2 regions of the Enterobacter cloacae complex sp. HYC042_NIDB genome follow, and region 2 is predicted to be linked to the other one. Evidence: riboswitches for the same ligand, from Rfam matches in the RefSeq annotation. Region 2 holds a riboswitch; the other holds the start of a gene.
What was found. Region 2 has a riboswitch for thiamine pyrophosphate ahead of thiB (thiamine ABC transporter substrate binding subunit). Riboswitches for the same ligand answer to the same signal wherever they lie in the genome.
Positions count from the first base shown of each region.

Region 1: it holds a riboswitch for thiamine pyrophosphate, as region 2 does, so the genes downstream of both, thiC (phosphomethylpyrimidine synthase ThiC) here and thiB (thiamine ABC transporter substrate binding subunit) in region 2, are expected to answer to the same signal.

Region 1 is NZ_CP109650.1:426,022-430,102, forward strand. Features, by position in the region: gene thiC (phosphomethylpyrimidine synthase ThiC) at 1-1,651, opposite strand, end outside; TPP riboswitch at 1,731-1,840, opposite strand; gene OKF39_RS02040 (Rsd/AlgQ family anti-sigma factor) at 1,895-2,392, opposite strand; gene nudC (NAD(+) diphosphatase) at 2,488-3,261, shown strand; gene hemE (uroporphyrinogen decarboxylase) at 3,300-4,081, shown strand, end outside.
Region 2 is NZ_CP109650.1:935,061-939,141, reverse strand. Features, by position in the region: gene OKF39_RS04490 (sugar efflux transporter) at 1-73, opposite strand, end outside; gene sgrT (glucose uptake inhibitor SgrT) at 194-346, opposite strand; gene sgrR (HTH-type transcriptional regulator SgrR) at 435-2,090, shown strand; TPP riboswitch at 2,127-2,227, shown strand; gene thiB (thiamine ABC transporter substrate binding subunit) at 2,259-3,242, shown strand; gene thiP (thiamine/thiamine pyrophosphate ABC transporter permease ThiP) at 3,218-4,081, shown strand, end outside.

The DNA.
Region 1 (4,081 bases), 510 kb from region 2:
CTTCCCAGCGGAATTCAAAGCGCGCTTTGGACATGGCGTTGTCGCGGATTTGCGCGCCCGGGTGGCCTTTCGCCAGATCCGCCGCGTGGGCGGCAATTTTATAGGTAATCAGTCCCTGCTTTACGTCCTCTTTGTTGGGCAGGCCGAGGTGCTCTTTCGGCGTCACGTAGCAGAGCATGGCGCAGCCGAACCAGCCGATCATCGCCGCGCCAATCCCGGAGGTGAAGTGGTCGTAGCCCGGTGCGATATCTGTGGTCAACGGCCCCAGAGTGTAGAACGGCGCTTCGTGGCAGTGCTCCAGCTCCTCGGTCATGTTGCGGCGGATCATCTGCATCGGCACGTGGCCCGGGCCTTCAATCATCACCTGCACGTCATACTCCCAGGCGATTTTAGTCAGCTCGCCCAGGGTGTGCAGCTCGGCAAACTGCGCCTCGTCGTTGGCGTCGCGGATGGAGCCAGGACGCAGGCCGTCGCCCAGCGACAGGGAGACGTCGTACGCGGCGCAGATCTCGCAGATCTCGCGGAAGTGCTCGTAAAGGAAGTTTTCCTGATGATGGGACAGGCACCATTTCGCCATGATGGAGCCACCCCGCGAGACGATGCCGGTCAGACGTTTCGCCGTCATCGGCACGTAGCGCAGCAGCACGCCCGCGTGGATGGTGAAGTAGTCCACGCCCTGTTCCGCCTGCTCCAGCAGCGTGTCGCGGAACGCTTCCCAGGTGAGGTTTTCGGCGATGCCGTTGACCTTCTCCAGCGCCTGATAAATCGGGACGGTGCCAATCGGCACCGGGCTGTTACGCAGGATCCACTCGCGGGTTTCGTGGATGTAGCGGCCAGTGGAGAGGTCCATCACCGTGTCCGCGCCCCAGCGCGTGGACCAGACCAGCTTTTCCACCTCTTCTTCGATGGATGACGTCACCGCCGAGTTGCCGATGTTGGCGTTAACCTTCACCAGGAAGTTGCGGCCGATAATCATCGGCTCCGATTCCGGGTGGTTGATGTTGGCGGGGATAATCGCGCGCCCGGCGGCCACTTCGTCACGCACAAACTCCGGCGTGATGTTCTCCGGCAGGCGAGCACCAAAGCCTTCACCCGGATGCTGGTGGCGCAATATTTCGCTGCGGATGCGCTCGCGGCCCATGTTTTCGCGGATGGCGATGAACTCCATCTCCGGCGTGACGATACCCTGGCGCGCGTAGTGCAGCTGGGTTACGCATTTGCCCGCTCTGGCACGTTTTGGCGTCAGCAGGCCGGTAAAGCGCAGCTCGTCCAGACCGTCGTCGGCCAGGCGTTCTTTGGTGTACGCAGAGCTGCGCACGCTCAGTTCTTCGCAGTCGTTACGCGCGTCAATCCACGGCTGGCGCAGCTTTGCCAGACCTTGCTGGACGTTGATAGCAACATCAGGATCGCCGTACGGGCCGGAGGTGTCGTATACCGGCACGGCTTCGTTGTCTTCATATTGGGGGTTCTCTTTGCTGCCGCCGATAAGAGTCGGGCTGAGCTGGATTTCGCGCATCGGCACGCGGATATCGGCCTGTGAACCGGTGATGTAGATGCGTTTCGAGTTCGGGAAAGCGGTGCCTTCCAGGGTGTCGATGAAGTGTTGGGCCTGTGCACGCTGTTCGCGGCGGGTCAGTTTTGTTGTAGACATAGCTCATTCCAGAAGTGAAGGACATGGCTTGTCAGACGACGGATGAAGCAAGAGGAGATCGCCCCAGGGGCGATACAACAGCAGCGTGACTCTTGTTCCCTTCGCAGGTATTAACCTGATCAGGTTCCGCGGATCCCGAATTAACGGTCTCAGCCCGTGCTTACACACTGGGCACTCCGACAAGAAAAATCCCCCTCCGCAGAGGGGCGACTGGTTGTAAATTACTCGTTAACGGTTAAGAACTCAAGCAGGGCGCGCAACGTTATCGCTGCTGCTGATATTCAGGTTGTTATCCAGTACGAGGGCGATGAGCTTATCTTCCAGCGTGAATCGCTCTTCCAGCGCTTCGCCCAGGTCGGACAGCGCCTGCTGGAACTCAAGATAGTTATCGTGATCGATGGCGTTCTCGAGTGTGGAATCGTAATAGTCCATGATCTGCTGGGTATTGGCTTCCAGCTGCGGACAGAGTTTGCTGGCCGCTAAATACGGCGTTGTCCCTTCCATTTCGCGGATAATGCGTTCATAAATGTTGAAATGGCCGTCGGAGAGGTAGTCGACAAGGCTCTGACAAAAATCATCCAGCGCTTTTTCGTTCAGCCGCATAAAGGATTCTTTGCCAGGCTTAAGACCGACCAGATTGTAATACGCCACAAGGAGATGCTTGCGCACATGTAGCCAGCGATCCACCAGGGTGTTACTTCCTCCAACGCGCTCAGTCAGGCTTTCCAGCTGGTTTAACATGGTCGACTCCATAAGGTTTAGAATGGGATCTGCTTATCCAAAATGTAACCACAATGCTAACAACATGTCAGTGAAGCGAAGGTAGTGCAATAGATATGGATCGTATTATTGAAAAATCAGATCTGGGTTGGTGGATCGTCAGCCACGAACAAAAATTATGGCTGCCCTCAGGAGAGTTGCCCTACGGTACCGCGGAAACGTTCGATCTGGTGGGCCAGCCCGCGCTGAAGATCGGCGAGTGGCAGGGCGATCCCGTGTGGTTGATCCAACAGGCGCGCCGTCAGGATATGGGATCCGTACGTCAGGTGTTAGATCTGGACGTCGGCCTGTTCCAGCTGGCGGGGCGCGGCGTACAGCTGGCGGAGTTTTACCGTTCGCACAAATATTGCGGTTACTGCGGCCACACCATGCACCCAAGCAAAACCGAATGGGCGCTGCTCTGCGGCCACTGCCGTGAACGCTACTACCCCCAAATCGCGCCGTGCATCATCGTCGCCATCCGCCGTGATGATTCCATCCTGCTGGCGCAGCATACCCGTCATCGCAACGGCATTCATACCGTCCTCGCCGGGTTCGTCGAAGTCGGCGAAACGCTGGAGCAGGCGGTGGCGCGCGAGGTGATGGAGGAGAGCAGCATCAAGGTGAAGAACCTGCGCTACGTGACCTCCCAGCCGTGGCCGTTCCCGATGTCTCTGATGACCGCGTTTATGGCGGAATATGACAGCGGCGAGATTGTTATCGACCAGAAAGAGCTGCTGGAGGCGAACTGGTACCGCTACGACAATTTACCGCTGTTACCCCCTCCGGGAACGGTGGCGCGTCGCCTGATAGAAGATACCGTGACAATCTGTCGGGCCGAGTATGAGTAGTGTTACACTGACGGACTGACGCAATAAGGAACTGCAAAATGACCGAACTGAAGAACGATCGTTATCTGCGTGCGCTGCTGCGCCAGCCCGTTGATGTCACCCCGGTGTGGATGATGCGCCAGGCGGGACGCTATCTGCCAGAGTACAAAGCCACGCGCGCGCAGGCGGGCGATTTTATGTCGCTGTGCAAAAACGCCGAGTTGGCCTGTGAAGTGACGCTCCAGCCGCTGCGCCGCTTCCCGCTGGATGCCGCCATTCTCTTTTCGGACATTCTTACCATTCCGGACGCGATGGGCCTGGGGCTCTATTTCGAAACCGGCGAAGGCCCGCGCTTTACCTCGCCGATCAAAAGCAAAGCCGACGTCGATAAGCTGCCGATCCCCGATCCGGAAGGCGAACTGGGCTACGTGATGAACGCCGTGCGCACCATTCGCCGCGAGCTGAAGGGCGAAGTGCCGCTGATTGGCTTCTCCGGCAGCCCGTGGACGCTGGCCACCTACATGGTTGAAGGCGGCAGCAGCAAAGCCTTCACTATGATTAAAAAGATGATGTACGCCGAACCGCTGGCGCTGCATGCGCTGCTCGACAAGCTGGCGAAGAGCGTTACGCTCTACCTCAATGCGCAGATTAAAGCGGGTGCGCAGTCGGTGATGATTTTCGACACCTGGGGCGGCGTGCTGACCGGACGCGATTATCAGCAGTTCTCCCTGTACTACATGCACAAAATCGTCGATGGCCTGCTGCGTGAATACGACGGTCGCCGCGTGCCGGTGACGCTGTTCACGAAAGGCGGCGGCCAATGGCTGGAAGCGATGGCGGC
Region 2 (4,081 bases):
TCATGAAGGCCACCAGCATAAAAGCAGCGTACACGCCATTCAGGCGGCGCCCCATCGTCATCAACCACAGCATGCGCAAGTCCTTGTGAAAGCGAATCGAAATTGGGTGAAAGAATAAACGAAAAAAGCCAGCAAAAACATTTTGCTGGCGGGTGATAAACACCAATACTCAGTCACACATGATCGAGGCGAGTTAGCGAGAAGAGGTCGGTTTCGTAACGTCCCACTGCATCAGATCTTCCAGGATTCTCAGCCGTTGCTCTGCACACTGGCGGGCCAGCCAGGACACTCCCTTTGTCGCTGAAAAGTACTGCTGATAAAACTGACGTGCGGTAGACCTCTTCATAATTTACCTCCTCACTTCATCGGGAAGCATTATTGGCTTAATATAGGGATTAATAAATTGCTGATTTTTTGTCAGGAGTTCCTCTTTTATGCCCTCCGGTCGACTGCAACAACAATTCATCCGCCTGTGGCAGTGCTGCGAGGGACAATCGCAGGAGACCACGCTTAACGAGCTGGCAGAACTCCTCAACTGCTCTCGCCGCCATATGCGCACGTTACTCAACACTATGCAGCAGCAGGGCTGGCTAAGCTGGGAGGCCGAGGCGGGACGCGGCAAGCGCTCACGCTTGACCTTCCTGTATACCGGCCTGGCGCTGCAGCAGCAGCGGGCGGAGGATCTGCTGGAGCAGGACCGTATCGATCAGCTGGTACAGCTGGTGGGCGACAAAGCCGCCGTGCGCCAGATGCTGGTCTCACACCTGGGACGCAGCTTTCGCCAGGGACGCCACATTCTGCGGGTGCTTTACTATCGTCCGATGAAAAATCTGTTGCCCGGTACGGCATTGCGACGTTCTGAAACCCACATGGCCCGGCAGATATTCAGCGGTCTGACGAAAATAAATGAGGAAAACGGGGAACTGGAAGCGGATATCGCGCACCACTGGCAGCAGCTTTCCCCCCTGCACTGGCGTTTCTTTTTACGCCCGGGCATTCACTTCCACCATGGACGCGAGCTGGAGATGCGTGACGTCATCGCCTCTTTAGAGCGCGCCCGCACGCTGCCGCTCTATTCGCATATCACGCGGATCCACTCCCCAACGGCCTGGACGCTGGATATTGAGCTGTCCCAGCCAGACAACTGGCTGCCGTGGCTTCTGGGCTACGTGCCCTCGATGATCCTGCCTGCCGAGTGGCGATCCCTGAACAATTTTTCCAGCCAGCCGATCGGTACAGGCCCCTACTCCGTTACGCGCAATAACAGCAATCAGCTGAAGATCCGCGCCTTTGATGACTATTTTGGCTATCGGGCGCTGATCGACGAAGTGAACGTCTGGGTGTTACCGGACCTCAACGAAGAACTGAGCGCAGGCCTCACCCTTGAGGGGCCCACAACCAGCGAAAAGGCGTTCGAGAGTCGCCTGGAGGAGGGCTGCTACTATCTTCTTTTTGACAGCCGCAGCCACCGCGGAGCAAACCACGATGTCCGCAAGTGGATCAGCCATATTCTGGCCCCGGCTAACCTGATTTATCACGCTGAAGAGCAATACCAGACCTGGTGGTTTCCGGCCTATGGCCTGCTTCCGCGCTGGCACCATGCTCAGCCGGTGCGCAGTGAAAAACCCGCCGGGCTGGAGACCATCACCCTCAGCTACTATCGCGATCACATTGAGCACCGGTTTATCGCGAGGATCATGAGCAAGCTGCTCGCGGCCGAAGGCGTGACGCTGGCGATACAGGAAGTCGATTATGATGAATGGCACCGGGGGGATGTCGTCAGCGATATCTGGCTCAACAGCGCCAACTTTACGCTGCCGCTGGATTTCTCGCTCTTTTCACACCTGTATGAAGTGCCTCTCATTCAGCACTGCATCAGCCGGGACTGGCAGCAGGACGCCGCGAAGTGGCGGGCAGGAGAGATGGATCTGGCCGCGTGGTGCCAGGAGCTCCTGGCCGGGCAGACGATCGTACCGTTGATCCACCACTGGCTGCTGATCCAGGGACAGCGCAGCATGCGCGGCCTGCGGATGAACACCCTGGGCTGGTTTGATTTTAAATCCGCCTGGTTTGCGCCGCCGGAGCCATAACGCTTTCGTAATATTCACCAAATCATTACAATAGCGCCGTTCTCAACGGGGTGCTGCATCACAGATGTGCGCTGAGATAATACCCGTCGAACCTGATCCGGATAACGCCGGCGAAGGGATTTGAGGCTGTTTCTCAAAATCCTTTGCCACTCAACCCTGAGGTGCAAAGTGTTAAAAAACGTTCTTCCTCTGCTGGCGCTGGTTGCGCTGCCTGTTTTTGCTAAGCCTGTTCTGACGGTCTATACCTACGACTCCTTCTCCGCCGACTGGGGCCCCGGCCCGGTGGTTAAAAAAGCCTTTGAAGCCGACTGCAACTGCGAGCTGAAGTTCGTGGCGCTGGAAGATGGCGTGTCGCTGCTTAACCGCCTGCGCATGGAAGGGAAAAACAGCAAGGCCGACGTGGTGCTCGGGCTGGATAACAACCTGCTGGAAGCCGCCACGCAAACCAGACTGTTTGCCAAAAGCGGCGTAGCGGCAGATGCCGTCAACGTGCCGGGCGGCTGGAAAAACGACACCTTCGTTCCCTTCGATTACGGCTACTTTGCGTTCGTCTACGATAAAAACAAGCTGAAGAACCCGCCGAAGAGCCTGAAAGAGCTGGTCGAAAGCGACCAGAAATGGCGCGTGATTTATGAAGATCCGCGCACCAGCACGCCGGGCCTGGGGCTGCTGCTGTGGATGCAGAAAGTCTACGGCGACAAAACGCCGGAGGCGTGGCAGAAGCTGGCTGCGAAAACCGTTACGGTCACTAAAGGCTGGAGCGAAGCCTATGGCCTGTTCCTGAAAGGCGAAAGCGATCTGGTGCTGAGCTACACCACCTCTCCGGCATATCATATTATTGCCGAGAAGAAAGACAACTACGCGGCTGCGAATTTCGCTGAAGGTCACTACCTGCAGGTTGAAGTGGCTGCCCGCACCGCCGCCAGCAAACAGCCGGAACTGGCCGAGAAGTTCCTGAAATTTATGGTCTCCCCGGCATTCCAGAACGCCATTCCGACGGGCAACTGGATGTACCCGGTTACCGACGCGACGCTGCCGGCAGGCTTTGAGCAGCTGAACAAACCGCAGACCGCGCTGGAATTTACGCCGCAGCAGGTTGCCGCGCAGCGCGCCGCATGGATAAGCGAATGGCAACGCGCCGTCAGCCGCTGATCCCCGGCTGGTTAGTTCCCGGACTGATTGCCGCCATACTGATGGTGGTCGTCAGTCTGGGAGCGTTCCTGGCGCTGTGGTTTAACGCGCCAGAGAGCGATCTGCCCGCGCTCTGGCACGATAGCTATCTCTGGCACGTTATCCGTTTCTCCTTCTGGCAGGCGTTTCTCTCCGCGCTGCTGTCAGTCATCCCGGCCATTTTTCTTGCGCGTGCCCTCTATCGCAGACGTTTCCCCGGCAGGCTGGCCCTGCTGCGCCTGTGCGCCATGACGCTGATCCTGCCCGTGCTGGTGGCCGTTTTTGGCATTCTGAGCGTATACGGTCGCCAGGGCTGGCTGGCCTCGCTCTTCGCGTCTTTAGGCCTGGAATGGACCTTCTCTCCCTACGGGCTGAAGGGCATCCTGCTGGCACACATTTTCTTCAATATGCCGATGGCGACGCGCCTCTTTTTGCAGGCGCTGGAGAACATACCCGGCGAGCAGCGCCAGATTGCGGCCCAGCTCGGCATGCGCGGATGGTCATTCTTCCGCTTTGTCGAATGGCCGTGGCTGCGACGCCAGATTGCCCCGGTGGCCGCGCTGATCTTTATGCTCTGTTTCGCCAGCTTTGCGACCGTGCTTTCTCTCGGCGGCGGCCCGCAGGCCACCACCATTGAGCTGGCGATCTATCAGGCATTAAGCTACGACTACGATCCGGGCCGCGCCGCGTTGCTGGCGATCGTACAGATGGTGTGCTGCCTGGCGCTGGTGTTACTCAGCCAGCGGCTGAGCAAAGCGATCCCCGCAGGAAGCAATAATCTTTCTGGCTGGCGCGATCCGCAGGACAGCCTGCACAGCCGC